4 regions of the Pelotomaculum sp. FP genome follow, and region 1 is predicted to be linked to each of the others. Evidence: riboswitches for the same ligand, from Rfam matches in the RefSeq annotation. Region 1 holds a riboswitch; each other region holds the start of a gene.
What was found. Region 1 has a riboswitch for molybdenum cofactor ahead of Psfp_RS03910 (aldehyde ferredoxin oxidoreductase C-terminal domain-containing protein). Riboswitches for the same ligand answer to the same signal wherever they lie in the genome.
Positions count from the first base shown of each region.

Region 2: another riboswitch for molybdenum cofactor. It lies ahead of Psfp_RS06160 (S8 family serine peptidase); the one in region 1 lies ahead of Psfp_RS03910 (aldehyde ferredoxin oxidoreductase C-terminal domain-containing protein).
Region 3: another riboswitch for molybdenum cofactor. It lies ahead of Psfp_RS09190 (substrate-binding domain-containing protein); the one in region 1 lies ahead of Psfp_RS03910 (aldehyde ferredoxin oxidoreductase C-terminal domain-containing protein).
Region 4: another riboswitch for molybdenum cofactor. It lies ahead of Psfp_RS17885 (formate dehydrogenase accessory protein FdhE); the one in region 1 lies ahead of Psfp_RS03910 (aldehyde ferredoxin oxidoreductase C-terminal domain-containing protein).

Region 1 is NZ_QFGB01000006.1:40,924-48,335, reverse strand. Features, by position in the region: gene Psfp_RS03935 (efflux RND transporter periplasmic adaptor subunit) at 1-22, shown strand, start outside; gene Psfp_RS03930 (ABC transporter ATP-binding protein) at 129-884, shown strand; gene Psfp_RS03925 (ABC transporter permease) at 881-2,098, shown strand; gene Psfp_RS03920 (iron-containing alcohol dehydrogenase) at 2,698-3,852, shown strand; gene Psfp_RS03915 (GPR1/FUN34/YaaH family transporter) at 4,062-4,664, shown strand; molybdenum cofactor riboswitch at 4,677-4,793, shown strand; gene Psfp_RS03910 (aldehyde ferredoxin oxidoreductase C-terminal domain-containing protein) at 4,840-6,549, shown strand; gene Psfp_RS03905 (hypothetical protein) at 6,672-6,935, shown strand.
Region 2 is NZ_QFGB01000010.1:89,179-96,590, reverse strand. Features, by position in the region: gene Psfp_RS06165 (DUF6531 domain-containing protein) at 1-2,910, opposite strand, end outside; gene Psfp_RS06160 (S8 family serine peptidase) at 2,953-5,742, opposite strand; molybdenum cofactor riboswitch at 5,946-6,069, opposite strand; gene cobC (alpha-ribazole phosphatase) at 6,172-6,807, opposite strand; gene cobD (threonine-phosphate decarboxylase CobD) at 6,804-7,412, opposite strand, start outside.
Region 3 is NZ_QFGB01000018.1:26,313-33,724, forward strand. Features, by position in the region: gene Psfp_RS09185 (substrate-binding domain-containing protein) at 101-913, opposite strand; gene Psfp_RS09190 (substrate-binding domain-containing protein) at 1,228-2,250, opposite strand; molybdenum cofactor riboswitch at 2,222-2,342, opposite strand; gene Psfp_RS09195 (pyridine nucleotide-disulfide oxidoreductase/dicluster-binding protein) at 2,811-5,120, opposite strand; gene Psfp_RS09200 (molybdopterin-dependent aldehyde oxidoreductase) at 5,367-7,412, opposite strand, start outside.
Region 4 is NZ_QFGB01000062.1:6,130-13,541, forward strand. Features, by position in the region: gene Psfp_RS17875 (4Fe-4S dicluster domain-containing protein) at 1-758, opposite strand, end outside; gene Psfp_RS17880 (molybdopterin dinucleotide binding domain-containing protein) at 794-1,222, opposite strand; gene Psfp_RS17885 (formate dehydrogenase accessory protein FdhE) at 1,333-2,172, opposite strand; molybdenum cofactor riboswitch at 2,448-2,567, opposite strand; molybdenum cofactor riboswitch at 2,659-2,779, opposite strand; gene Psfp_RS17890 (HyaD/HybD family hydrogenase maturation endopeptidase) at 2,835-3,311, opposite strand; gene Psfp_RS17895 (P-loop NTPase) at 3,407-4,135, opposite strand; gene hypA (hydrogenase nickel incorporation protein HypA) at 4,135-4,548, opposite strand; gene nrfD (NrfD/PsrC family molybdoenzyme membrane anchor subunit) at 4,689-5,855, opposite strand; gene Psfp_RS17910 (4Fe-4S dicluster domain-containing protein) at 5,883-6,710, opposite strand; gene fdnG (formate dehydrogenase-N subunit alpha) at 6,765-7,412, opposite strand, start outside.

The DNA of each region.
Region 1 (7,412 bases):
CCCACCCCCGGGAGGACCCTAATCAGCAATCTGTCAAACTAATCTGAAGACCATTTTGGCTTCTGTCATACATCCTCCGTTGACGCCGCTTACGATGTGAGTAATCTATTATTGAATGGTGGTGCCGTATGCCGGATAAAACTACTATTGAACTAAAGGGCATTAAGAAAATATATGATATGGGGGAAAACAAGGTCTTCGCTTTGCGGGGTATAGATTTAACCATCAAGCAGGGAGAAATGGTTGCGATAATGGGTTCCTCCGGATCTGGCAAGAGCACGCTGTTAAATATTTTGGGCTGCCTGGATAAGCCTACTGAAGGTACATATTGTATCGATGGTGAGAATGTATCCGAATTAGATAAGAGTCAGTTGGCTGACATCCGTAAAAGAAAGCTTGGTTTTGTGTTTCAGGGTTTCAACCTTTTGGGAAGGATGACCGTAGGCGCTAATGTTCAGCTACCCATGATCTATGCCGGAGTAGATAAGAAAGAAATGGCAGCCAGGGCCAAAGATGCCTTGAGATGGGTCGGCCTCTCAAAATATTTTAACCACTATCCCAACCAGATGTCAGGAGGTCAGCAGCAAAGAGTCGCCATTGCCCGTTCTCTGGTAAACAACCCTTCTTTGATCCTGGCGGATGAACCCACCGGAGCCCTGGATTCAAAAACAAGCATAGAGATTATTGGGGTTATGCAGAGGCTGAATCAAGAAAAAGGGATAACCGTGGTGGTAGTTACCCATGATCAGGAAATCTCACTTTACTGCCGGCGTTTAGTTATGATCAAGGATGGCCACATTATCAACGATGCTCCGGTATTAAGCCAGAGGAATGCCGCTGCGGATCTGGCGGCCTTTCCGGTAGAAGCGGAGGTGGAACTATGAATCTCGCCAACAACTTTGAGGTGGCCGCTAACGGGATCAAGGCAAATAAGTTAAGGGCTTCCCTGACCATGCTTGGCATCATTATCGGGGTTGCGGCTGTTATTATTATGATTGCCGTGGGGCAGGGCGTCACCCAAAAAGTACAGGATCAGATTTCGAGCATGGGCTCCAATCTATTGATGGTTTATCCCGGAACCGGGCAGGGGCCGGTCAGGGGCTCCGGGGGCAGTGTCGCAACCCTTACCCTGGAAGACGCTGAAGCAATCGCTGAAATAGATTCGGCGCTCTATGTGGCGCCTGAGCTAAGTTCAAGCGCCACCATCGGGTACAACAACCAAACCTGGACATCTACTTACAACGGAACCACCCCCGAATTGCTGTCGATCAAAAACTGGACAATCAGCGCAGGGTCATTTATTACCGATGATGATGTAACGAACATCGCGCCGGTGGCAGTTCTGGGCAAAACGGTGGTAGACAACCTTTACCCCTCCGGAGAAGATCCGATAGGCACAAAAATTAGAATTGATAAAATAAGCTTTACCGTTGTAGGTACCCTTGCCTCCAAAGGATCCTCCATGGGCGGTCAGGATCAGGATGATGTTATATATATTCCTATCACCACTGCTCAAATAAAACTATTGGGTGTAAAGAGTGTCCGTCTAGTCGATGTTCAGGTCGATAAGGCGGAGAACATGGCTGCCGTCCAGAGTAATATAGAAAGCCTTTTAAGGCAGCGGCACCGCTTGGAAGGGACTGCCTCTGATGATTTTAACGTGCGCAACCTGGCTTCCGTACTTGAAACGGTTGAGAGCACCTCTGCCATATTGACGCTCTTTCTGGCCGGGGTGGCTTCCATATCACTGCTGGTGGGCGGTATCGGGATCATGAATATCATGCTGGTTTCTGTAACTGAAAGAACCAGGGAGATTGGTTTGCGCATGGCGGTCGGGGCAAGTGAAAGCGATATCCTCAACCAGTTTCTGGTGGAGGCGCTGGTGCTGTGTCTGTCAGGGGGGATTATAGGGATTCTCCTGGGTGTAGCCGGGTCTAAAATCATTGCCATGGTGGCCGGTATGACGATGTCGGTCAAGGCGTACTCAATAGTAATCTCCGCGGGTTTTTCCGCGGCAATCGGAATTTTCTTCGGCTATTATCCTGCCAAGAAGGCTGCGGGATTGGATCCCATTGAAGCACTGCGGTTTGAAAAGTAGATGTGTATATCTATATAAACCCAGATGAAATTCAGGGCCGGTATGTTCAAACGCCGGCCCTGAATTTTTTTTTAGAGGACTAATTTTAATGCTTTGGGGAAGTGACGGATAGTAAATGTACAGATGATTATAAATGTTACTTAGTGTCCAAATATTAAACAGTTGACTTTCATTTGCAATGAGGTTTTTCGTAAGTACACATGTAAATAATCCCATTCATTATAAGTGAAAACAAAAACGGCAGTAACTATAGCGGGTGCTGAACAAACCTTAGAGCCTTATTTCATAACGGTTCGCATAATAATCAAAATTTTTTTTAAAGATAGACACATTTGGTAACTATATTTCAGAAAAATAACCTTGGCTGGCATGAGCTTTGCTTCTATACATTATCGTGACGTCATATAAAATCCATAAAAAGGGGGAAATACAAAACCTTCTAAAATCAGCCTCGTTTTTGATTGCGTGACGTAGCGGGATTTGAGTTCTTCTAAAAAAGGTCCAAGGCTTGACAGGTGTGCAGGGATTGAAAAGGATATTTATGGTGTATTGCTTGACACAAAAATTTGAGTAGTGAAATCACAAAAGGAGGAAGTAGCATGTTAAATTTTCAATTGTATAACCAGGTTCGTATGCTTATTGGACCGGGAAGTCTAGAACAGTTAGGTGAATTAATAGAGCATATGGGCGTTAAGAAGCCGATGATTGTTACAGATAAGAGCATGGTAAATATGGGTATCCTCGATCAAGCAGTAGCGGGTTTGAAAGAAAGAAACATCCCATACGTTACTTTTGATGAAGTACTGCCGAATGCGCCGACAGACGCCATCGAAAAGGCCAGCGTGATTTGTAACAAAGAAAAATGTGATGCAGTAGTAGGTCTCGGCGGCGGAAGCGTAATGGACAGCGCTAAGGCTGTCAACGTCTTGAGATTTAATGACGGGAAGATCCTGGACTATGTAGAGCGTATGGACGATATCAAATTTTCACCCAACTGCGTCTTAATACCTACTACTGCAGGAACAGGCAGCGAATTATCTCAGGGAATGATCCTTATGGGCCCTGATCATGCAAAGTATACAATTCTTTCACATAATGCTAATGCGGCGTATGCAATTTTAGATCCCGTTATGCAGACAAGATTACCTGCTGAATTGACAGCAGCTACGGGATTGGACGCGTTAACACACGTTGTAGAAGACTATACGGATACGCTCGCAACTGACTTTACTGATATGATCTGCGAAAAGGTTATTGAGACTATTGCGGAGTACTTGCCGATATGCATTTCTGATCCGGGCAATGTAAAAGCAAGAAGCAGGATGGCTATATCAGCGTCTTTGGCAGGCTGGATGTTAGGTCACTGTGTCGCTAATGCCGGGCACTCAATCGGACAAACAATCGGCGGATTATTTGATATACCGCATGGACACTGTGTTGCATATTCAGAGCCCTGGGTACTGGAATTCAATGCGCCTGCAGTGCCTGAAAGGACCAAGTTTATAGGTAAAGCTTTAGGAGCAACGTTCACAGGCAAGGAAACACCGGAAGAAATCGGTGCAAAAACAAGAGACGCTTTCATTGATTTTAGAGACAACAAGTTAGGGTTAAGATCTGTTAAATCATTCGGTTACGATGAAAGCAAGTTCGAAGAAGCTGCAAAGATCATTGAAGCGGATATATTCCAGAATTTCCAGCCCAGAAAGATGACTGCTGCTGACGCTCTTGAAATCTTAAAGAAAATTTACGCATAAAAGTTCTATTCGCAAAAAGCAGTTTGACTTCAGCGGTTAATTGGGGTGGCACAGGTTTGCAAAACTGCCATCACCAATATGCAACCCCTGTACCACCCAACTGACCGTACATCCTTACTATATCATGGCGATTATAATAAAAATGGTGTGTAGGAGAACGTTATTGGTCTAATTGTCTAAATGTTTAAAATAATTAGGAGGTATTTTGGATGTCTGATTCTCATGCAACTGCAAATCCAGCAGGTTTAATTGTGATGGTTTTTTACCTGTGTGCCCTTCTCCCAGTGCTAATAGGCATTGCCCCGGCTTCAGCCCTCATCATACTTGTGCCGCTGGGATTGGTAGGCAGTATCGTGCAGTTTATCGCCGGAGCCATTGAGCTTAAGCGCGGTGATGTTGTAAACGGCAACATAACTTTGGCCTTCAGTGCCTTTATGTTCTATGGGGCTATCTCCTTTATGTTCAAATTCTTAAACGTTGGACCGCAAGACACCTCAGCAGTAGACGGCTGGGTATTTTTAAGCATGGGCGTCATTTTGCTGTTCCTCACCGGGCTTCCGATGCGAGCAGGTTTTGTACCCGGACTTTTCTTCATCATCACCGATATCTTCTTTGGACTCATGGGCTTTGGCAACCTTCTCGGCATGCCGGTGTTAACAAAAGCAGCCGGATACATTGAAATTATCGCCGTTATTTCTTTAATTTGGATTATAGTCGCAACCATACTCAATACCGCTTATGGCAAAGAAGTCGTTTCCCTCGGTCCGCCCTGGATTAAGACATTGCCCGCAAAAGAAGGAGTATCTGCATAAAAGCATATTTAAGTGAACAATTATTTCCGAGTTAAACAGCCTACAGCAGTTGCCATGGTTGTTAACCGCTAGGTATAAATGGAAACGTTTGTGCCTCCCTTCTTGGAAAGGAAATATTGATTTCATAAAACATGATTTCAGATGGAATTTTTAAAAAGGAGGTACTACGATTTCAATGGCTGACAAATTTATAAGGGTAGACATGGATTCCAAAGTAGTACAATACGAAGATAGAAAAGATTTGGAGTTGTATGGCGGCCGCGGACTGATTGACAAAATTCTCACCGAAGAAGTAGACCCAGCCTGTGACGCCCTGGGCTCCGGCAACAAGCTGATCGTTTGCGTAGGTCTTTTAAACGGCACGGCAGCGCCGGCCAGCGGCAGGATCTCGGTTGGCTGCAAGAGCCCGCTGACAGGCGGCGTTAAAGAAGCAAACGCCGGCGGCACTGCGGGCGCGGCCTTTGCCAGATTGGGGCTTAAATGCATTATCATTGAAAACACACCCGCAGGAGACGAGTGGTATATTTTAAAGGTTAACAAAGATGGTGCGGTATTACTGCCGGCCGATAAATATGTTGGTTTGGGTACTTATGCCACAGCTGAACGGTTAATGCAAGATTATGGGAACAAGGTAAGTGTCATGGCCATAGGCCCAGCTGGAGAAAGAGGCTATAAAATGGCTTCAGTCCAGGTAAGTGATCCCAGCGGCCATACCGCCCGTGCAGCCGGCCGGGGCGGCGTCGGAGCGGTCATGGGTTCCAAGAGGATCAAGGCCATCGTCTTGGATACGGAAGGCGCTAAACTTGAGGCCGAGTATGCCGACAAAGAAAAATTCATGGAAGCTAATCGGAAATTCGTTGAAGGTATTAAAAATCACCCCATTTCCGGAGGTGGCTATCCAGCCCTGGGCACAGCAGCCGGAGTCATGGGAGTAAACGCCCTGGGCGCCCTGCCGACTAAGAACTTCAGCGACGGCAGGTGGGATCAAGCAGAAAAGATCAGCGGCGAAACCCTGGCTAAAAACTGCAGTGAAAGAGGCGGTCGGACCGGCCACGCCTGCCAACCGGGCTGCATCATCCATTGCTCCAACGTTTACCACGGCCCGGACGGCAAATACCTGACCTCAGGTCTGGAATACGAGACAATAGGTCTGGTTGGTTCCAACTGCTTAATTGCCAACCTGGATACGGTTGCAAAAATTGACCGTATGTGCGACGACATTGGTATTGACACCATGGATACGGGTACAACCATAGGTGTTGTGATGGAGTCGGGGAAAATCGCCTGGGGCGATGAGGAAGCGGCCATCAAACTGGTCCAGGAAATAGCCGACGGCACAGAATTTGGCAATATCCTCGGCAACGGCACGCTGGCAACAGGGCAATACCTCGGCGTAAAGAGAATCCCGGTAGCCAAAGGACAGGGCCTGGCAGCCTACGATCCCAGGGGCTTAAAAGGAACCGGTGTAACTTATGCCACTGCCCCGCAGGGCGCCGACCACACCTGCGGCAACTCGCTTGGCACAGTTGAACAGGTTAATCCGTACGATAAGGCAGGACAGGTTGAATTATCGACCATGCTGCAGGTAGCTTTTTGCATGGTGGATTGTACGGGTATGTGTCTGTTTAACAGCTTCTGCACCACAGAAGAACCATACCTGCTGGCACTAGTTGATATGTTCGCAGGCAAATTCGGCGGTGAATGGACTGTGGATAGATTGATGGGCCTGGGCGTCGAAGCGATAGCGCTGGAGAAAAAATTTAATGAGGCAGCCGGGGTTGCCAAAATTGAGGTGGCTGATTTCTTCAAGACTGAAATTTTGCCTTCATCAGGCGCCGTGTTTGATATTATAGATGAAGAGTTGAATCAAGCGATACCTTTCTAAGCAATTAGTATTCAATCAGCAAGTTCACATTGTTAATTTTTCGTTGCAAACATCAAAGGGTGAGGTCTTTGACCGTCGCCCTTGATGTGTGCATTGAATGAATTGCAGGGAGGAGAATGAATGTGGGTTCTGAACCTGCCAGTCCAATTACGGTTAAATTCAAGTCATATGTGACTCCATCAGAACATGTTGAAGGATTTGAATCAGGTAAGGAATTTCCATTAAAGCTGCGTGCTGCCATTACATTAGAGGAATTAGTTCAGAAGTTATTCAGTAAAAATAGAAATCATATAGGGTTCAAGGTTGTCAACGGGAAAGTCGTAAAAGATAAAGTTTTATCAGACGGGGATTTAATAGAAATATACCGTCTCATGGGTGGCGGTTAAAGTGTGTCAAGATGTTGGAGGGACGGTCTTGTAACGGCGAAGAGGGGCTTGTTTTGTTTGGGCAGCAGCTTAAACAAATGTCGCAGGAAGCGCCCCTCCGATATTCTTCTGGTTCAGGTATCCATCTATATCCCCGATAAATGTTAGTTGGTAAATATTCAGCCATCTGGATTGCTCCGGGTGGCTTTTCCCCTGGTAATTCAACATATGGACTGTGTTCAAAAAACATAACATAAATAATTATAGTGTAATATAAAGCTATAAATACTCAATTTAATTGGGATACATCACTAAATAATAACAGGCAATAGGCAACTTAAAACATATGGCAGCAAAATTAATTAATGTTAGAATTGTTGGACAAGTTGTGGTATCATATAGTCGGATAGTGGTTTATAATTTCGCGGTCTGGTTGTTATAGGATGCGCTGACACTCATTACCTTTTCAGTTTGATGGACATAATTATATTATCCAGA
Region 2 (7,412 bases), on a different contig from region 1:
GCTATAGCTGGTTACGTTGCCCAAGGCATCTGTTTCACTGACCACGTTCCCCCAGAGAAACTCATAGCCCTTATAGGTTGTACTATTTTTGGGGACTCCTTCCTCTGTGTAGTAAAGGGTGACGGTTGTGGGAAAAGCATAGTAAGCCCCGGAATAGTCGTAGTCGGTCCTGGTTGTCCGGCCACCACCGTGATGGATGTTTACCCTGGTGTAATTGCCAGGGTGGCTTGCATCTCCATACTGGTACTCGGTAGTTTCACCTTTAGCATTGGTAGTGGTGGTAACGCGCCCCATACTGTCATAGTTGGTTGACTCTGTCAACAGTAACCCGGGTTTTTGGTAAAAACTTTTAGTCTTTAGAAACTTGTAAGTTGGATCATAGGTAAAGCTTGTGGTATGCTGGCTTTTAAAAGTGGCGTCGTTCCACTGATCTAATGTCAGCGGTACTGTCCCGGAAGCAGTACCGCCCCAGTCGTTATAGGTGTATCCAGTGTAAAGGGTAGAGACGTTACCGCTGGCGTTATATTGCTCGGTTCTGATTTTGGTCACGTTATCCTTAAAATTGGGATCGTATTCCTCGTAGCAGGTAAATATCTTCTCCCCGCTTGAGTTGTATTCTTCTTTCTTGTATTCTTTATTACCTTTGTAGGTTTCTTTTATTATCAGGCCGTTATTCTGCTGCATGGTGCTTGTAAACTGATAATTGGCATCTTTGGACAGATCTTGTTGGTTGGGGTATCCCGTTTCATTATCATATATTGTTCCGTTATAGTTTCCGCTATATGAATAAGTCCGCTGATAATCTGTCCCCCAATAGCCCGTATCGTAATATATACCCTGTTCAAATCTTTTTGTAATCCTGTATATATCATAAAAACCATTATCCCCCAAGCGTTTTGTTGCCTTTTCATATTCATATACGGTTTTGGAATTTCTAAGATATATTTCATTTAGTAATAACTGGTATGTTTTGCCATACGTAAACTCACTTTTTGATTCATCATATGAGAAAAGAACATAGGTATAATCGCCGTAGTTAAGGGGGTATTGGGGAAGAGTATAATTATACCAATTGGTTTGTTCTCCGTCATTATAACTGTAAAGTCTTGGGTATCTCCTTAGTTCTTGCCATTCATTATTCCAATTATACCAACATTTAATAATACCCCTGGTATAGGTTAAGGTATGATTGTTTGTTTCCGATGGATCAGTTACCATAACGGTTATTGTTCCCGCATCGGAAACGTTATCTTGAAATAGCGTGTCGTTATAGGTAAATGTCACCTTTCGCCCGATGCTGTCAGTAATTTCGGAGATCAGCGGCCAAGCCCGGTCGAACCTGAGTTTATCCAACCAGGATGTCCCGGTTGCGTTATTATTTGAAAATACTAATTGAACATAATACGTACTGGAGGAGGTAACAAATGTCTGGGACAAAGGCTCCCAGGTATTTTTGGCGGTAGAGGACATTGCAGCATTAGATGCCTGCACAATATTTTTATACTGATCATATTCACGGTGAAAAAGCTGGGCATTACCACTGGTCAGTTGATTATATAGATACCCGCTGAGATGATACTTAGTGTTTGGCAACACAGGTATATGCCAACTTTCTGATTCCTGGCTAACTCCAGAACCGGTAAACTTAAGTGAAGTGTTATCGTCTTTGCCGAATGTCTGATCAAAGTAATAATGCTTGTTGGGATCGGGGTCCATCGTATTAGTATTGCTCCACATACCTATATCACTAGCATCAAACGTAAAATCATTATTGGGGGCGCTGTTGGTTACCGGCATCTCTGTATGCTTGAATGTAATTTGGTTTCCAAAACGGTCGACGATACCCAACAGCCGTCCGTCAGCGGCAAAATACCTTTTGGTCTGGTCGGCTGTGGTAAATGAGTATTGGCTGCTAACCTGACCATTAGAAAAACCAGTATCGTTATTAAATTTAACATCTTCCAGGTAATAATTTTCCAGGTTGCTATAGTTCCCGGCGGAAAAATTTACGTGATATACTTTCCCGTCACCGGAATGGTAGTAGAGTTCTTTTCTTCCATACGTCTCTTCCACCTGAACAGAAGGAAAGCCGAAAGCCCAACCCGCACCCAGCGCGTACCTGTTCAGATAATACGTTGAATAATCAGTATAGCAATGGCCTATTCCTGAAGTAAGGCGATTACCCAACAATGCTTGATTGCTCTGGTAGATCCTGCTAATTTCTAAATCCAGTCCGTTTCTGCCCGGCAATTTAAGGTCCGTCTGTTTGATTGTCAAATCACCGGTATAGGGTGAAACCACTTCATCAATGTTGGCCCAAGCGGAGTACTGCTTATTGTCAACCCCATTCATGGCAGATGGACCAACCAGCGTGTTGTACCACGCCTGGTCGGTAGCGGACTGCATCGCCATCGCTAATATTGACTGGTCTGTTACGTTGTAAACATCATTGGGTACAGATAAATCTTGATCACCTGACACTGAAGTTTCTACTTTATACTCTTCATTTGATACTGATGGTACTTTAGCTGGCAATTTGTTCAAAAGGTCAAGTCTGTTGTGTTTTTTAAGAGTATTATAGAAGGCCGATTGACCATAAACGAAATCTTCCACGGAACCATTTTGAGCTAGATTTAACTCTAAAATCTCATTCTTTATCGGAGGTTGTAGCTCAGTTGTTGTTATTTCCGTGGGGTTTACCGATCTTTCATATACAACATCGGAAACCGACTGGATTTTACCAGTCTGATGAGTTGAGCCGTCCGAGCCATCCATTTCATTAGTGACCGTGAAGCCGGGTAAGATGCTGGTATTTTGCTCCGCAATACTTTCGTTATTGTGGGCATATACCGGAATAGAGATATTTATCAATAGAGATAAAATCAACAAACATGTTAATAACTTTTTCAAATTTGATAATCCTCCCTTTATAAAAATTTACTATCGTAAATGTTATGGAGCTATAAATCGGCGGATTAAATTATTGTTATTATCATATTGATATTCAATGGTTTGCCCGGATGGCAAATTCAAATAACGCAAGGAACTATTTTCATTATATGTATACTCGTATTCATAAGAACCAGTTTCTAATACTAATTCTTCAACTGTATTTAATATATTATCAATGCCATATCCACCTATCGCATAAATCCGATTGTTTACTGCCGCCGCCGCCAGTAAATGTCTGGGTGTTGGCATACTTGCTGTTGTTCTCCACGTATTTGTTGCCGGGGTATATTCTTCTACTACGTTCCGGCCATTATCATCGTAGAAATATCGTCCGCCCATTGCATAAATTTTTCCGTTTGCAGCGGTTGCCGACAACCCTAATCTTGGCATGGGCATACCTGTTTTCGCTGTCCACGTGTTTGTTGCGGGGTTATATTCTTCCATAATATTTAAACTGTTATTATTGTACATGCCGCCTATTGCATATATCTTCGCATTAACAACCGCAACTGCCAAATAATTTCTTGGTGTAGGCATACTCGCTTTTGCCGTCCAGGTATTTGTGGCAGGATTGTATTCTTCTACTGCATTTAAAAAATCGCTACTGTTATTTCCACCTATCGCATAGATCTTCCCATTAACTGCCGCCGCTGACAACAACCACCTTGGTGTAGGCATACTTGCTTTTACCACCCAGGTATTTGTTGCCGGGTCATATTCCTCTACTGTATTTAACTTGCCGTTATAATTACTGCCGCCTATTGCATATATCTTCCCATTTACTGCTGCAGCAGCTAGCCCTCTCCTTGGTGTTGGCATAGCTGCTTTTGTAGTCCAGGTATTTGTCGCAGGATCGTATTCTTCTACTGTATTTAAATAGCCGCTACTGCCTTCGCCGCCTATGGCATATAACTTCCCGTTTACCTCTGCTGCTGCCAAAAAAAATCTTGGCGTAGGCATACTCGCCTTAATATTCCAGAGCTCTCCGGAGTACAGGCTGTATTCGCCAGCGGTCTGATAAAGTGTATCCGAGACGGTAGGATTGCCATAAACAAACTCTTTATCTATGGTTTCGCCATATACTGAATCAGTGACTGAAATGTCCCCGTATACTGATTCACTGACTGATATGTCGTTATTATCATCGCTGATTAGCGTTTCACTCTTTTCCAAAATGGTAGTTGATGCCGCACTGCCGCAGTTAATTTTGTTTCCATCGCTTACTTGATTGATCAGACCGGGTAGTTTATCGGAGGTCTGTATTATGATCTGTTTGAGCTCCTCCGCAACGGCATTTTTGCACGCGCCCAGTATCAGCGCGGCCTCGCCCGACACAAAGGCGGCTGACTGGGATGTCCCGCTGCTCATACCATGCCTGTCGCCGGGTGTGGCGCTGACAATATTCTCACCCGGAGCTGCGACATCTACCGATGTCTGACCATAGTTGGAATAACCTGATAAATTTCCGTCTTTGTTGATGGAGGCGACTGTGATAATGTTATTCTCGCCGTATGACGCCGGGTAAACCGGACTGGTGTCGATATCGGCATTGCTGTTGCCTGCCGCGCATACGAAGAGCATGGTGGAATTTGCAATGGCTTCTTTTAAGGCCGGGTTGTCGAAGCTTGTCCCCCAGCTGCAGTTTGCTATTTTTGCGCCTTTTTTTTCGGCGTATTCAATGGCTTCAATGATGTCGCTGGTATAGGCTGTACCGTTATTAAATACTTTCAACGGCAATATCTTTGCTTCAGGCGCTGCCCCGGCAATGATACCTGCAAGATGCGTCCCGTGCCATTCATCGTATTCCTGGCCATGCATGTGCACTTGGCTGTTATCGTCACTGAAGTTCCAGCCGTTTATGTCGTCGATGTAGCCGTTGCCGTCGTCATCGGTCCCATTGCCGGGTGTTTCGGTTTGGTTTGTCCAAATTCTCTGCGATAAATCCTTATGGGTGATGTCTATTCCTGTATCAAATATGGCGACTATGGCTCCCTCTCCCTGAGATTTTCCCCAGGCGGCTTTTATATTGACATCAGCCATGTTCACCGGCGTTCCGGCATCGGCTGTATTTTTCCGCGCTTCTTTTTTTGCTTGGTAGGTTGTTAGCCATTGTTCTACCATCGGGTCATTGGGTGGAAGTCCTTGCAGGAATTCCGGCAAGTTTTCTTCTCCCGGCCGGGCGCTAGCTTGTCCAGCTTGATAGTCTGGACTCCCATCCTGTTGCACTGCATCAGTTATGTCCTGCTCGTTTTGCTGTGCATCTATTTCCGCATCCAGCGATGCTGCCGTCAGCTTATAATCAGGCTGAATGTATTCAATTTCGCTTTCTGCATTTTTACTTTTTACTTTCGCTATGAAATCTTCTTTCCTCATCTTTGTTTTTGTCGTTATGACATTAAAGCTTTTAAACTTGCTGTTGTTGATATTTCTTATTTCTTTCAAATCTTGACCTAAAAAAACGGCCAGGCCGCCCTTGCTTTTGGCGCTTTTGTATTTAACGATAAAGCGGTCGGTTTTATACTCGTTCAGCTCTAACGGCCAAAGAGGGTCAAACTGCATCTGTGTGTAAACTTCATCTGCAACGCCTTGGTCTAAACTGCCATTCTCCCCGTCCCTGCCGGCATATACATCTTCTTGTATGCTTGGAGCGCCGGTTTCATTGCTTTTTTGGTTCTTTTCATTTATGCCGTTATAATTTGCATTGACCGATAACGGCAGAGACGTTGTTGTAAGAGTTAGAGACAGTGCCAGAAACAAAGAAAGAACCATCTTCATTGCTGCTTTTTTCAACTCTTCTCCCCCTAGAAATAATATTAGTAGACCACATGCTTTTTTGAGTAATGAACCCTATATCGCATTAATAAAACCCTGCTTTGGAGCCGTTAGACACCTCCGCCGGCTGTATTGCGCTTTTTCGATGCCACTAAAGCGATGCTTTTGGAATAAAGAATAAGCCCTTCATTGTGAAATAAATTGCAATGAAGGGCTTTATAAACCCCAACATATACTATCCTTTCCACAATGGGAGGCACGACCGTTTCCGGTATGCACCCTGCCGGTCAAGTTACCATAGCCAACATGGCCATAGGTAAAATGACTTCGGATAATGTTTATCATTTGGGCGTTATAAAACAATCTGTCACTATTAATGGTAATAACAGACATATTAAATTGCAAGAGCAAATAATGTTACAATTTGTCATTTAAGCCAATGGCTTACTAATAAGAACTGCCGGCATTGTTGCCGGCTAAATGGGAGCAGTCGTTGAAAAGCGTAAGAATTCCGTACTCCCAACCGGTGAAGTCAAGGATACTCAAAGACCCGTTATGAAGTCCCAGCCGCCAGTATTTACCCAAATCCATTTCCAGAACGCTGCCCACGATGCTTCTGATTGGACCCCCGTGGGACACTACCGCTATCCGGCCGTCGCTGTGCCGCGCTATAATCTCCTTGATGGCGTTAACGGACCTTTCAATCAATTCATTGTAGGTTTCACCGCCCGGGATCCTGATTGAAAACGGGTTTTCCCACCATTGTTCTATTTCACCGGCAAAAAGCTCTTTTATTTCTGCAATGGTTAACCCTTCCCAGGCTCCAAAATTCAGCTCTCTTAGTGCGGGGACAGTCACAATGGACATGCCGTGCCGGCTGGAGATAATTGTTGCTGTTTCACGCGCTCTGACCAGGTCGCTGGCATAAAACGCGTCAAGCTTCAGTGCCGCCAGCCGTTTACCCAGGCTAACCGCCTGCCGGCGGCCACGCTCCGACAACGGTATGTCGGTCACTCCCTGGAACTTCATGGTGTTATTCCACTCTGTTTCCCCATGTCTGATTAAGTACACACGGCAGCTCATTTATTCTCTCCCTGTACTATTGCTTTAAGAGCCAGCAACAGCTTCTCGTTTTCCGGGCGAGTTTTTACTGCCAGTCGCAAAAAACGACCGGCCAGCCCGTTAAAATCAGAGCATTCCCTGACCAGCACCCCCTGCCTGCCCAGCAGTTCGGTTAATTCAAATGAAGTGAACCCACTGCCGGCAACATCTGCCAGGATAAAATTAGCGGCTGCGGGCAGTGGTTGAACACCGGGCAGTGAGGCAAGCTGTCCGAAAAGAAATTTCTTTTCACAGTTTACTATTCGGCAGGTATCCCGCATGTGTTGGTAATCCATCAAGCCGGCTACGCCGGCAACCTGGGCCAGTACATTAACATTCCAGGGGTCCCTGGCGGCGCTCATGCGGGACAGCAGCTCCCCGGGCCCGGCTATCGCCCCCAAGCGCAGACCGGGGATGCCAAAGAATTTGGTCATGGAGTAAAGGACCGCCAGGTTGGGTTGTTGTCCGGCCATTTTGATAACAGAAAAAAACTCCCGCCTGGGGACAAAATCCATAAACGCTTCATCTATGAGGACCATAACACCGTGCAAACACGCTTTTTCAAGAATGGTCAGGATTGTTTTGCG
Region 3 (7,412 bases), on a different contig from region 1:
CAGAGATTTATTTCAGAGATTTATTTCAGAGATTTATTTCAGATCGTACTTGCATTGCCAGGTTTTAATTCTCTGTCGCCGCGTCGGCGACCGGTTTACGTTACTTACCGAGATCCTCTACTTTTTTGCCGGAGTCAGGGGTGAATAGCGCCTGACCGTATTGATCTTTGCCAAATTCACCGATGGTCTTCTGGGTATCGGGGTCGACCATGAAATCAACAAATGCTTTTGCTCCATCCTTGTTGACAGTACTGAATTTTTCCGGGTTAACCTGCATCACATGGTAGATGTTCAGGAGCGACGCATCCCCTTCCGACAGGATTTCAAGGTTGATATTTTTCTTTTGGGCCAGGTATGTCGCCCGGTCGGTCAGAGTGTAGGCCTGCTTTTCATTGGCGATGTTTAAGGTCTGCCCCATCCCGGCGCCGCTCTGCTGGTACCAGTTGCCCTCCGGAGTGATTTTGACTTCCGCCCAGATTGCTTTTTCTTTACTGTGGGTGCCTGAATTGTCTCCTCTCGAAACGAAAACAGCCTTATTCTCCGCTATTTTTTTAAAGGCGTCGCCTGCTTTAGTCCCTTTGATACCGGCAGGGTCCCCAGCGGGGCCGATGATGATGAAGTCGTTATGCATCACGAGCTGGTAGTTTACAACTGCGCCACTGTCCACAATCTTTTTCTCGGCCGCGGGAGAGTGCACCAGGAGGACGTCGGCCTCTCCCTTTTCACCCATGGTGATAGCGGCGCCGCTGCCTACAGAGACAGTTTTAACGTTATATCCGGTCTTCTGTTCAAAAATCGGGATCAGCGCGTCTAAGAGCCCGCTGTCCTGGGTGCTGGTGGTGGTGGCGAGGATCACATCTTTCACTTGCGGTTTGCCGCACCCTGCGAAAACGACCAAAAGCATTGTTACCATGAGGATCATAAGGGGCGCTAAAAAGTTCTTTTTACTCAAAGTTAGTCCTCCTCCAAATATTTTACTTGAAATAACGTACTGAGTTGTCTTTATAAATGTAGGTGCGAATTCATTCGCACAAATGCAACATTGACTGCCATAAGTGCGGCGCTGGCGCGCCGTGTGCGATTGAAATCGCACCTCGCTGAGCTTTTATTCTCGCTGATACCAAAAAACGAAACTGCGAACTACATTTTCATATTAGTGTTTAATTTATTTATTGACCCAATAGGAATGCAGTATATACCTACGCCATACGACCTATGACTTACGACCTACTTGGGCAGGTTTTTCCCCTCGGTGGAATTGGGGAAAAACAATGGCTCACCGTATTTATCCTTGCCGAAATCCCTGATGATCGTCTGTCCCTCGATTGATGTGCAAAAATCAATAAACTGCTGGGCCAACTCGTCTTTAACTTCCGGGAACTTCTGGGCGTTGACGGGGATCAGGGAAATGTAGTTAAGCAGGGCCTCGTCTTTTTCCACCAGCACTTTCAATTTGACCTGGTCTTTCACGGTCAGGTATGTAGCCCGATCGATAATAGTATAAGCGTTCTGCTCATCGGTATACTTTAAGGTCTTGACGTTGCCTTCCGAACCTTTTTCATATACGTGGTACCAGTCGCCCGCCGGCTTCAGCCCGGCAGCCTTCCACTGGGCCTTTTCCGCAACATCCGTACCGGAGTTGTCCCCGCGACTAATAAAAAGGGATTTTGTATCCATAATTTTCTTCAGCGCCTCAGCCGGTGTTTTTAGTCCCTTGATTTGAGCCGGATCCGATTCCGGCCCGACAATTACAAAATCGTTGTACATCAGGTCAATGCGCTTGGTCCCGTATCCGTCGGCAACAAACTTTTCCTCCAGATCCTTGGCATGCACCATTACGACATCAAAATTGCCGCTTTTCGCCATTTCCAGGGCAGCGCCCGTACCGGCGCCCACATGTCTGACCCGTATCCCGGTCTTTTTCTCAAAACTCTCTTCCAGCGCCGCCACAATCCCGGCGTCAATCGGACCAATGGTGGAGGCCAGCAGGATTTGGCCGGCGACAGCCGGCGCTGGCGGCGCAGTCGCTTGCTGTTTAGCGCAGCCGGATAGTACAAACAAGAGAACCGTAAGAATAACAATAGCCAGGGAAACCATTTTAACTTTGTCCTGCAACGTAATTCCCTCCATAATTTGTTTGCCAATCGTCACTACAACCGGATTTACCACCTCCAAAAATAAAAATGCCGGACAGCTTGCGAAAAATAAAGCCGGCCCGGCGTCAGCGCCATTGCAGTCTCCTTTTCGCATTGGAAGGCACGACGGTTTCCCGTCACACCCTAACGGCCGGCAGTCATAGCTATAATGCCTTAGGCAAATCCGGCTCGGAGATTTTAAGTTTTAAAGTACTATATTTTAAACTATGTTTTAGGCTTTTTATGTTTTCTTGGCATTAACAGCCTTTTCCACATAATTTCTACTAAAAACCCCAAAGTCCTGCTAAATTTTTAAAATAGCTGCAAGCAATAAAATAATAGTACTCTTCAAATAATTATAGGTTATATTGAAAATAAAGGTGAAATATACCCCACGACTTGATAAAACATTGCAATAATTGACATTAAAATGCTACACATCAAATAAATGATATACGTTAAAACATTAAACATAAAATAAATACACTAAACATGAAATTCAGTTATCAGTAGAAACCCTGATCCAAGCCTATTTTGATAGCTGAGCAAGCTCATTTGAACCTTCCTTTTTACTGTGACAACTGCTTCAGGAACATCGTCCGATACAAAAGCGCCAAGATGGCCTTTATACCGCGGACACCATATACACTTTCAAGATTGAAGCGGGTTCATTTTCTATTCTTTTTTCACTTCCATTCTGTGACTGTAAACTGTGACTACTTGAATTGCCCCGTCTTTTTCAATATAGCGTACCCAATAGGTAACATTTCCAATTCGCTGATTGGCTAAGAAACTTGAATCTTCGGGATTAAAAAACCGTTCGCCGGATTCCTGCGCATGTTTTATGACTTTTTCAATGTCTTCCAGAAGAATATACCGTTCGTCCATAATGCGCCATACTTCGCTAGGAATGATTAAATCCTCCATTTTGGTTAATTCCGCCTCCGACTCTTCATTCCATAATTCTCTTAGCAATTTCTTTTTAAGCTGCGCTCTGTTTGCATGTCTTTGTGAAAGATTCGGCATTTTTTTATGCGCTATCTCATCCAAATTCTCCCCAAAAATCAGGTCCAGAATATGATAGGTGCTTTTACCGCCCTCCACAAACAAATCCTTGCATATAGCGCAGTAAACCAAAAAATCTTCATTACTTTCGTTTATTCGGTCTATCACAAAGTCATTTGTCTGTTCACGGTTCGCAAAATAGACAAGTCCGCCGTATCCGCAGCATTTTGTTTTTTCTTTTGCATATTTCAGTTCCTTTATTTCATAACCAAGCTTTACCGCGATATTTCTCAGACTTTCGTGAATATTTTTATTATGCCTTGTAGAGCAGGCATCATGGACATTCAAAATATGGTTCTTCCCATTTTGGGCGGTTTCCGGAAGTCCATAACGTTCAAAGATTTCCCACAAAGATATAAAAGGTATCTCCGGAAGATATTTTTCAAAGATGCCGCAGCAGCTTGAGCACGCCAGAATAAAAGTAGGTTTGCCCATTTCAGCCCATGCGTCTCTTAATCTTTCAATACTATTCTTCATCAAATCCTGTCTACCCGCCCAGTCGGCGGGGGCGCCGCAGCAGCCAAGCATTATTCCAACGCCTTCTTTTATCCTGGATAAAAGGTACTTATAAGCTTTTTCGACATACTCCGGATAGGACGCTGAAAGCTGGCATCCGGGATAAAACAGATAGTCTGCCTGTTCTGTACCTGATTCATCCCCTTTAAAAAGAGATTGCGCGTATTTTGGCGATGGAGACTTAACCAGGAAAAAGTGGCTGCTGTTGCTGAACTCCATATCCTGCAGCGCAAAATCATGTGCAGAAGGAGGCATTTTGCCCTTTTCTACCATACTTTCCCTGGTCTCCTGTATTATATCCTTCATGTTGATGCCCACATGACATTGTTCACCGCACAAACCGCACATTGTACAAGAATTTATCATCTTATTTGCGTACCGTGTACCCAGGATTACATTTTCGTTATGATTAATTTGCCTTGTATAATTTTTCGGACCAATATTGAACTTCTTCATATGACTGCACGAATCAATGCATTTTGTGCACCTGCATTTAAAGCATCGTCCGGCTTCATTTACAGCCTCATCTTCGCTGTATACGTCAGTGGTCCTTACAACCGGCGCTGCAGGTTCAATATCATCCACTTCATATTTAAGAGGTGTTTCAAATGCCCCCTCCCTTTCCCTTGCAGCCGTCATGGAAAGTCTCTTAACGTATCTTTCTACGGAAGCTGCAGCTCTTCTGCCTGAACTTACCGATAAAATAGTAGAGCCATTTTTATATAACAGTCTTCCCCCCGCAAATAGGGATGAATACTGTACTTGAAAAGTCTCAGGATTAATTTGCAGATTCTCATTCCATTCGCCCGTGCCAAGGAAAACCGCATTGTTCTCGTTAATAATCTCTTTTAATTCTTTTTGGCTGATACGTCTGTTAAAAATTACCTCAATATCTAACTTGCTGAATATTTGAAGCTCTTCTTCTATAATAGCCTTTTCAAGGTTTGCACCTTCGTAATCCCATAATCTACCGCCTAGTTTATCCGACTTTTCATAAATTGTGACCTTAAAACCTTTTCTGTCAAGTTCCAATGCGGCCGAAATCCCGCTTAAACCTCCTCCAATCACAGCAACCTTGCCAGCATTCTTAGGAATGGGCAGTGCTTTTTTAGGGGGTGTGTACCCATGCTTTACTGCTGCCTTCTCAAGCTCCGATATCCTTATCGCTCCACCGGCAGCCTCTCTCACACATGCACTTTCACAAGGATGGTCGCAAATCATGCCAAGCACTCTTGTAAAAGGCATTCGTTTCTCCAATATTTTATAAGCTTTATTAAAATTGCCTTTTCCCATCTCCGCCACAAATGCTGCCACATCCATGTGAATAGGGCACCATGCCGTACAAGCTGCAGGTTCATCATAAATACACCTGTCACCCGTTTTCAGCAGCTTTTCATTGTCCATTGAGAATACCTCCATTATAATAAACGGATAAATCAATAACATCAAAACCCAAATTTTATTGGTTTACCCGTTTACAATTCGCTACGCTCCATACTTCTCAGGTGAAGCTTTTTATGAAATCTAGAAATTGCAAGGCTTTGAAGCGAACTTTCCTGGATTATTAAAATATGGAATTGGAGTTTTTCCATATACTCCAATTCCATATTTATTAGTTTAGTTTACTAACATGTAATATATCAACTAACTTTAAAGGTTTTTCAAGCCCTCCAGAACCTTTTCCGGATATGCCGGCAGCTTAGTTATACGTACTCCGGTGGCATTGTAAATTGCATTGACAATCGCTGCATGCGGAGCTGAGAGAGGCATTTCTCCAGCGCCTGCCGCACCATAATAGCTAAGTGGTCTTGGAGTCTCCTGGTGAATAAGAACTATATTGTCAGGAACATCCTTAATTTCCGGGATCCCACAGCCTATAAGGGTCGTATGCTTTTTCAAATCTTCAAAGTCTTCGCTAAGCGCAAGACCTATTCCCTGTGCCAGACCACCATAAAGCTGACCTTCAAGTACCAATTTATTAATTATCGTACCGCAGTCCGATACCATAGTTAGTTTATCAACTTTAGTTTTGCCTGTTGTAGTATCAACCTCAACTTCTGCTAAAAGTACACCATACATGTAGATTGGGAATGGATTTCCTTGCCCTGTAGCTACATCACATGCAGTACATGGTGCAGTCCATTTTCCAGCATATTTTACCGGCAGTTTTTTATTAATCATTTCATTGTATGTTCTGAAAGTACCATCCGGTTTTCTCAGAGCATCCAAGAGATTTCTACATGCAACTGTTGTAGCATTACCTGTAAAAACGTTTGAACGGCTTCCACCTGCAGCTCCGCTGTCCGGTGTATATCTCATATCATTCATAACCAGTTTTATTTGTTCAAGCTTTATTCCCAATGGCCTTAATGTTTCATATGCAAAGCTCAGTGTTCCCATATCTGCGCCCTGGCCATGGTCTTCCCATGAATTTCCTACTGTAACTCCCTCTGGTGTTATCTCTGCCCATGCTTCCGAGGAATCTGCACCGTCAAGTCCGCAGCCATACTCAAGCAGTGATACGCCTACGCCATATTTGATATCTCCACTTCGTGCATTCTTGGCTGCAGCATTTTTCTTAGCCTCCTGGTAAAGAGGTCTTATTTTATCAATTGCCTGTGGGAAAGCAATTACATCAGGTTTACAACCAGTTGGTGTGGTATCGCCTTCTCTATATACATTTATATATCTTAACTCTAATGGATCCATTCCAATTTTTTCTGCCAGTTCATCCATCAATACTTCTGATGAGAACAAGCTTTGCGGTGAACCATAACCTCTGAAAGCCGAGCCCCATGCATGGTTTGTAGCAACTGTTCTACCTTCGCCTCTGATATTTGGGATATTGTAACCGGCGCCAATGAACTGGTGGCCTCTCATTGTAAGAAGATCACCAAATTCCATGTATGGACCATGGTCTACCGTCCAGTCTGATTCCATAGCAACAAGTTTTCCATCCTTATTAGCTCCCAGCTTGAGATTGATAAAGAATGGTGATCTTTTTCCTGTATAAGTTATCTGCTGGAACATGTTGAATTCGAGGTATACAGGTCTCTTTGTAACAAGTGCAGCAACACCAAGCAGACCTTCCATTGTCGGACTGAATTTATATCCAAAAGTTCCTCCTGCATTATTCTGTACAATAAATAATTTTTCTAAAGGAATTCCAATACCTTCTGCAACCATCAAAGCATGACAATGGATAGCTACACTCTTTGAATGAACCATTAAATTTCCTTTTTCATCAAGGTATGCAAACCCCACATCCGGCTCAAGAGGAAGGTGCGGCTGTCTTCCAACATAAAAATCATCCTCAACCACATGTGGCAGGCTTTTCATTAAAGGTGCGGTGTCGTTACCTTTAGCTATCTGGGTTTCGAAATATACATTTGGAGTACCGGGATGTATTTCAATTGCATCTGCAGCCATAGCTGCAGGCGCGCTCAGATATGCCGGCAGTTCTTCCAATTCAACCTTAACTTTTGCTGCTGCCCGTTCTGCCTGGTAAGGAGTATCTGCAAGGACCATAGCAACGGCGTCCCCAAACTGGAATACCTTCTTATCATTAAGAATTGGTCTTTCTTTACCGTCCCCTTTGTTCTGTGGAAACGCCAGACCATTGATTCTGTTTGTTCCAGGAACGTCCTTATAGGTTAAAACCTTGAATACTCCCGGCATTTTCTCAGCTTCTGAAGT
Region 4 (7,412 bases), on a different contig from region 1:
ATGGCGGTCAAGAGGGCGCCCCAACCAACGAAGATGTAGGGAGTCCACTTGAGCACATCCCAGGTCAAGGAGGGGATTGACCTTTGCGTTACAGGGCGGTTGAATACTTCCGTCTTGAAGCCGATTTGATCAAAGGGTACATCCGATATATACAGCCAGGAAGTACCGCCGTATTCTTTTTCTCCGTAGATATGTTTAATGTACCTGGGGTCTTTGCTCATCCTGTCCTGTGCCAGTGCCAGCATTTCATCCCTTTCCCCGTAGGTTAAGGCGCCTGTGAGGCATGCCGTTACACATGCCGGCTCAAGTCCTTCTTCCTTCGTGCGGTCGTAACAAAAACGGCACTTTTGCACGTACGGAAGAGCCTTATCCCACTGGAAGCCGGGTACGTCAAAGGGGCAGGCGATCATGCAGTAGCGGCAGCCGACGCAGTAGTCCTGATTCAGTTCGGTAGGCTTGTAAATAACCGCCCCTTCTTTAGTCTTGACAAATGAGTGGGTAAAGCACGCCGACTCACAGGCTGGCTCATTGCAGTGCATGCATTGTCTTTTAACGAAGCGCCACTTAAGCTGGTCGCCTTCTTCGAGCACATAGGAGCTTACGTTGGTCCAGGTATCGGCGCTTAATTTCCCCGGGCTGTCCCAGTTGTTGGAGAACTCGCTCGGCTCGGCTGGCAGGTCGTTCCATGACTTGCACGAAACCATGCAGCTGCGGCAGCCGATACACCTGGTAATATCCACCAGGACACTCTTTGACATCGTTACACCTCCGGTTTCTGATTGGATTTAAGGTGCTACTTCCAGGCTTTCTTCACGTTGCAGATGAAAGCTTTTGATTTTGGGATCATCGTGTTGGGATCCCCGACGCTGGGTGTTATGTCGTTGGCTGTGCCGCCGGTCGCTATTCCCTGGTAACCGAAGTGCCAGGGCAGGCCGATAATTTCGATTTTCCTGTCTGCGACCTTGAGCGGGTTAATGATCGGCAGTACGTTGGCCCGGCATTTAATTTCGCCGCGGATGCTGTTTATAACTAACATATCACCCGGCTTGACTATCAGTTTATTGGCCAGTCCCAGTGATATGGTCGCGAACATTTCCGGTTGCAGTTCCACCAGTTTGGGACAGTTTCTGGTCACGGCGCCGCTCTGGTAGTGCTCTACCAGCCGGTGGGAGTCGCGACATACGGGAAGTCCGGCGAAGCCACCAGCGCGAGTTTGACGAATTCACCTTGTATTTTACAGCCAACGGATTGCTTTGTTGGTTACCCAGCAGGTTATTTATCGGGCTTTCCACCGGCTCGTAGTGTTCCGGCAGGGGGCCGTCCTTTTGCTTCTCAAACTTGACCTCCTTTGACATGAAAGTGAGCGATCTCAGTAATTTCAACTGGTTGATTAACATAGCCTTCCTGCAACGCCAATAGGTCCAGGTGGACAGTATTGATGTCTTCCCAGAATAAATCCAAATTGCTGCTGTCAAACATCATGGCCTCATTGAGAGTTTTTATATAACCGTGACAGTTGTCGCAATAATAAACGCGGTATTGCTCCATTCCTTCCACGTTGAAGAACCGTGATTCATTACTGGAGCAGTAAGGGCAGCCCAGGCGCTGGAATCTCCATCTTGCCTCACACATACCGCAGTACAGATATCTCTTCCCTTCTTCCTTTTCAAGCAGTGCCAGGGTGGGTTTGCCGCCGCAAACCGGGCAGGTGCCTTTTAGCCATTGTTCAGGGGCAAAAAAAGTAGAGACCTTACGTGCGTACTGCTTCATAAACGGTTTGACCACATGGTTTAAGATAAAGCCTAAGCTTTCAGGGGATAATTCCTCATTGAAAGATTCCAGCAGGTTTGTACCAGGTGTGAAGGCCTGCATAACAAAAAGTTCTCTTGCCTCAGCGGCAGCCGGTAAAGCGCTTAAAATTTTGTTTATATCACGCTCCAAGTCCGGTTTATGCTTTACAACGATGCCTGCAACGTCTTTTAAAACATCAAAAAACATATCCGCATTTGCCTGCGGTGGGCAGACCTTTATTATAGGCACATCATTTTCCCTTAACGACTTTAATAACCCAGCCTGCGGCCTAACAACCGTAACTGCATCATCCGGAAGAACAATCTTTGTAAACTCCTTGTTGAAATCAATAAGCATTTGCTGGACCGTATTGTTTGTCATTCAAAACGCTCACTTTCTATGAGTTTTCTAGAACCCTCCCTGTGAATGAATTAATAAAATACCCAACAAGTTATATATGTCTATATATGCACCCCCCTTTAACCAGTTGCTTATGAACCATGCTTCACATTTGGTCGCATTTAGGCTGCCAAAATTTTAAAGAGGATCCCTTACGGATAAGACTCTAGTAGCGCCTTTTATAAGATTTAGAATGAATAAATACCTCTAAAAACAAAAAGGTAAAGCTTTATCCAACGTGAAAAGGACAGAGTTTTACCTTTGTTTAAAGATCTCCTTTCCACAGTGGGAGGCCCAACAGTTTCCCGATGAACCCTAACGGCCAGTAAACCATACCAACTGCTTAGGTTGTAACTGGCTCGGAGCAGCTAATTAAATTTTCAAAAAGACATTTACTGCAAAAACTATCTCTAAAAAACCTGTTGAAAACACAAAAAACTTTATCCCATGTGAAAAGGACAAAGTTTTACCTTTGTTTAAAAATCTCCTTTCCACAATGGGAGGCCCAGCAGTTTCCCGGTGAGCCCTAACGGCCGGTAAACCATACCAATTGCTTAGGTTATAATCCGGCTCGGAGAAATATAATGATAATTTTCCACTAAATATTTAAAATTCCTTCTAATTACAATAATATAAAATATTTTTTATGCAAAAATTTTTAATATTTCCTTTTTTATAAGTTGCATCAAACGGGGGAGTGTATTTTGAAGGGTTGGTGACAGCTCGGTTTGGTAACCGATAGCCTCCGGCTGGATACCAAAAATTATCGTAGGGGGAAGCTTATTCATTTTAGTTGCTAATAATAATACTTCGCTAAGATTAATATCGTGCAGGGAGATGAGTTGGCCTTTGGATTTAATGAGCAGCTCATCTCCGGGAACACGAAAAATAGCTCCTGGTTCTGCCCCGGCTTCAACGCAATCAACTATGATAGCGTAATCTGCTTCTTCCAGCCAGTACAGCAGGTCAATCCCGGCGGTGCCACCGTCGACCAGTTCGACATAACGGGGCAGGCGCTCCTTTTTCATCGCCTGGATTAGATGTATGCCAATACCCTCATCACCCAGAAGCAGGTTGCCAACGCCGATTACAAATATTTTTTTGCTGTTCTCTTGATCCATTTTCAGTAGATCCTCGCAGGTTCGTTTATAGGGGCCGCTATGCCGGCGCCACGTATCATGAAAATATCAGTCGATGCAGGTGCGATTTCAATTTATTATATGATCTTCGAATTGCTCAGTATTTGGCCCAACTGTTTGATAAAATTGGTATGCAGCAGTTTATCAGTGTCACCCAGGGCTTCCTCAAGGCCTTCATCAAAGTCAATTGAACCAAGAAAGGGGACCTTTAGGCCGGCCAGAGCCTCTCCAGCGGGGGAATCCTTTTTTATTTTCATGTTCTCCAGGACTCCAATGACCGGGATGCGGAGCTCTTTCAATACCGATAATTCCTTTTTCATTACTTCCCGGGCCACCCGTGACGGCGTGGTGACCAGAAGAAATTCAACCCTCTCCATCAGGCGGATTACATCCAGGGTTGGGTCACCGGTGCCGGGAGGCATATCGACAATTAAGAAGTCCAGTGACTCCCAACGGGTTATGGCCAGTATTTCAATGATGGCATTGGAGATTTCTCCCCCGCGCAGCGGAGAAGGTTGACCGCCGCTGAAGAACGTGATTGACATAAAACGAATACCGTTGACCAGCGGTGGTATGATACCCATGTCTTCCTCCGGGAAAACCCCTTCAATCCCCAGGATTACGTGAGAAGAGGGACCACAAAAATCCAAATCCAAAAGTCCCACCCGGTAATTTTGGCTGGATAGATACAGCGCCAGGGCCGCCGCGGTTTGGCTTTTGCCGATGCCGCCCTTGCCACCAGAGACAGCAATGATTCTATTGATGTTTTCCAACCTTTTATTAATAATATTTAGTCTTGGATCCATTATTTCTCCCCTTCTATTGAATCGATCCACACGCCGCGCCCCTGCAGTATTTCAAAATCGGGGCTGCCGCACTGGGTGCACCTCATATAAGTATGGGCAACTTCGGGCACAAAATGGATAGCTTCTTTTTCGTCCTCTGCCAGTTTTTTGGGAGTATCACGGTAGTTCCAATTATTGCCGCAGACTTTGCACTTGAGGATGCACCTGTCTATCTCCAGGTGAATATTTTCCAGATCCACAGGAGGTTTGTACAACTCAACCATATTTTCCAGGGCAAATTTAAAAATATCAAGTTCAATTGACTGTAGCTCACCGATTTTTACCGTAACCTTTAAAATCTTGCTTAATTTTTCTTTTTCGGATTCTTTTATGACGGTAACAATTATGGATTCCGCCAGCGCCCATTCGTGCATAATATCCATCTCCGGTATTTGTATTTTATATCGCGTACATTCTTTGTTTATTATAAAACAAGTAAGCATGCTTGGACAAACAAGAAAAAATGGGGGGATGTGATCTCCCCCCCGCCAGAAAAGACACTTTTGCTTAGCATTTAAGCATGGAAGCTTGGTCCGTAGCTGGTGTGCGTGCTGTGAGTATGCTCTTCCTTGGGCAGGATAGAGAAGTTCTCTACGATAAACAGGTAGGCCAGGGCCAGCGCGCTCCACATGCCGATGGTAATCAGGAATTCCCAGATGCTCGGGAAGTAGCTGCCGCCCACGCTCTTGGCCATCCCGGTGAAGACCACATTCATGCGGTTAAACACAACACCAACTACCACCAGGAGAGAAGCCGTTACAACCCCCCACAATTTGGTGCGAATGGAGGGGATGGCGTACATGAAAATCGGCAGCAGGACAAAGACAATCATTTCGATCAAGAACATGTTGCTCTCGTAAGAACCGTTGAAGGCCATCCCGAACACACCACGGTAGTTGAGATCGATCATCTTGACGATAAAGTAGATGATCATCATCCACATGGTGAGCTTGGTCATGCTTTGAAATACCGGCAGCTCCGGCTGACGTCCATAAGCTCTCGACGCCAGGGTGCCCTCAACGGTAACCATGGCCGGCCCCAGGAAGAAAGCGGACCAGACGAAGAAGAACGGGATCAGCATGGACCACCACAGTGGGTAGAGCTTATCAATAGCAACGATGTAGAGCGAACCCAGGGAGGATTGGTGCAGGCTGGGCAGGACGATGCCAAGGATCAGCAGCGGCGTCATCATGTAGCCCAGGATCTTTTTCAAAGCTGGGAACTTCACCTTCTCAAAGAAGATATCACCAAACTCCAGGACCTGGATAGTCGTATATAGTGAAATACACCAGAATACTTCGAACAATACCGAGTGGAAACCCCAGTAAAAGAAAGGCCTCCAGAAGTTAAACCATCTACCGATATCCAGGAAAAGGCTGACCATGGAGATAATGTAACCAAGCAAGGAAGTTAACAGCGCTGCGCGGGCGATGGGGAGGTATTTGTCCCGGTGCAGGACGTGGACGACCAGCGCCGTACTGAAGCCGCCGCCCGCCAGTGCGATGCCGCACAGGAGGTCAAAGCCAATCCACAGGCCCCAGGGCCACTGGTCGTTTAAGTTGGTTACCGCTCCCAGTCCGAAGATGAAACGGTACAGGGCAGCTGCAACCGCGATAAGCACCATTATGATCATCAGTATTCTGAACCAGGTAATTCTAAAGCTCCAATTTCTTCCGTACATATATTCTCACCTCCAGTTAACTGAAATTTACTCCTTGGGATCAACAGGCCCGTACATTTCCTCCTCATTGTGCACCTCAGCGCGCCTCTTGGTGTAAGCGCGCATGGCGGTCAGCAGGGCGCCCCACCCGACGAAGATGTAGGGAGTCCACTTGAGTACCTGCCAGGTCAAGGATGGGATTGACTTTTCCGTAACAGGACGGTTGAATACTTCGGTCTTGAAGCCCAGCTGATCGAAGGGGACGTCCGATATATACAGCCAGGACGTGCCGCCGTACTCTTTTTCCCCGTAGACATGCTTGACGTATCTGGGGTTGGTGTTGATGCGCTCCCAGGCCTCAGCAAGCAGTTCTTCCCTCTCGCCGAATTTCAAAGCGCCGGTGGGGCAGGCCTGGGTACAGGCGGTTTTAAGGCCTTGCTGGGTGCGTTCATAGCAAAAAGTACATTTTTCAACGTAGGGGAATGCTTTTTCCCACTGAAACGTCGGTACGCCAAAGGGGCAGGCGATCATGCAGTAACGGCAGCCCACGCAGTAGTCCTGGTCAACCACGGTTGGTTTGTAAATAACCGCCCCTTCCTTGGTTTTAACGAACGAGTGGGTGAAGCAGGCCGACTCGCAGGCAGGTTCTTTGCAGTGCATGCATTGCCTTTTGACAAAGCGCCAGACTACCTCGTCGCCGTTTTCACTGATGCAGTTGTTTACTACCGTATATGTGTCGGAGTTTAATTGCCCCGCATCCAGATCATTTGAAAATTCCGTCTTCCTGGATGGTAAATCGTTCCATACTTTGCAGGCGACCATGCAGCTCTTGCAGTCAATGCATCTGGTAACGTCTACCAAAACACCTTTCGACATCTTAACACCTCCGGTTTCTGCTTGGAATTAAAGCGCGAGCAGAATTGTATGAACCTATGCTTTTCTGATATTAACCAGAAAAGCCTTGGATTCGGGAATCATGGTGTTGGGATCACCGACTGCGGGAGAGAGCTCGTTGGCAGATGCGCCCGGTACCCTTCCCTGGTAACCCCAGTGCCATGGCAGACTGACTATTTCCAATTCCTTGCCGGCCACTTGCAGCGGCTTAACCACAGGCATGACATTGGCCCTGCATTTGATTTCGCCTCGCGCGGAGCTTACCAGCACCCAGTCGCCGGGTTTGACGCCCAACTTATTGGCCAGGCTTAAAGAAATCTGGGCGAACATTTCCGGCTGTATTTCAGCCAGGGTGGGGCAGTTTCTAGTTACGGCGCCGCTCTGATAGTGTTCGACCAGACGTGGTGTGGTGCCGATGTAGGGAAAATCCGGACTGGCGGTTTCTGCCAGCTTGGCAAAGTCACCCTTGTACCTGGTTGCCAGCGGGTTGCTTTGGTATTTGCCCATGGCATTTTTAACCGGGCTTTCAACCGGCTCATAGTGCTCAGGCAACGGCCCGTCCTTCATGCCCGTTGGAGCAAACAGGCGCCCTTGTCCTTCGGTGGTCATGATAAAGGAATTGACGGCAGACTTATCAGGTGTAATAAAGGCCCCGGTTGCGGCATCTTTAAACCCGAAGTCAGG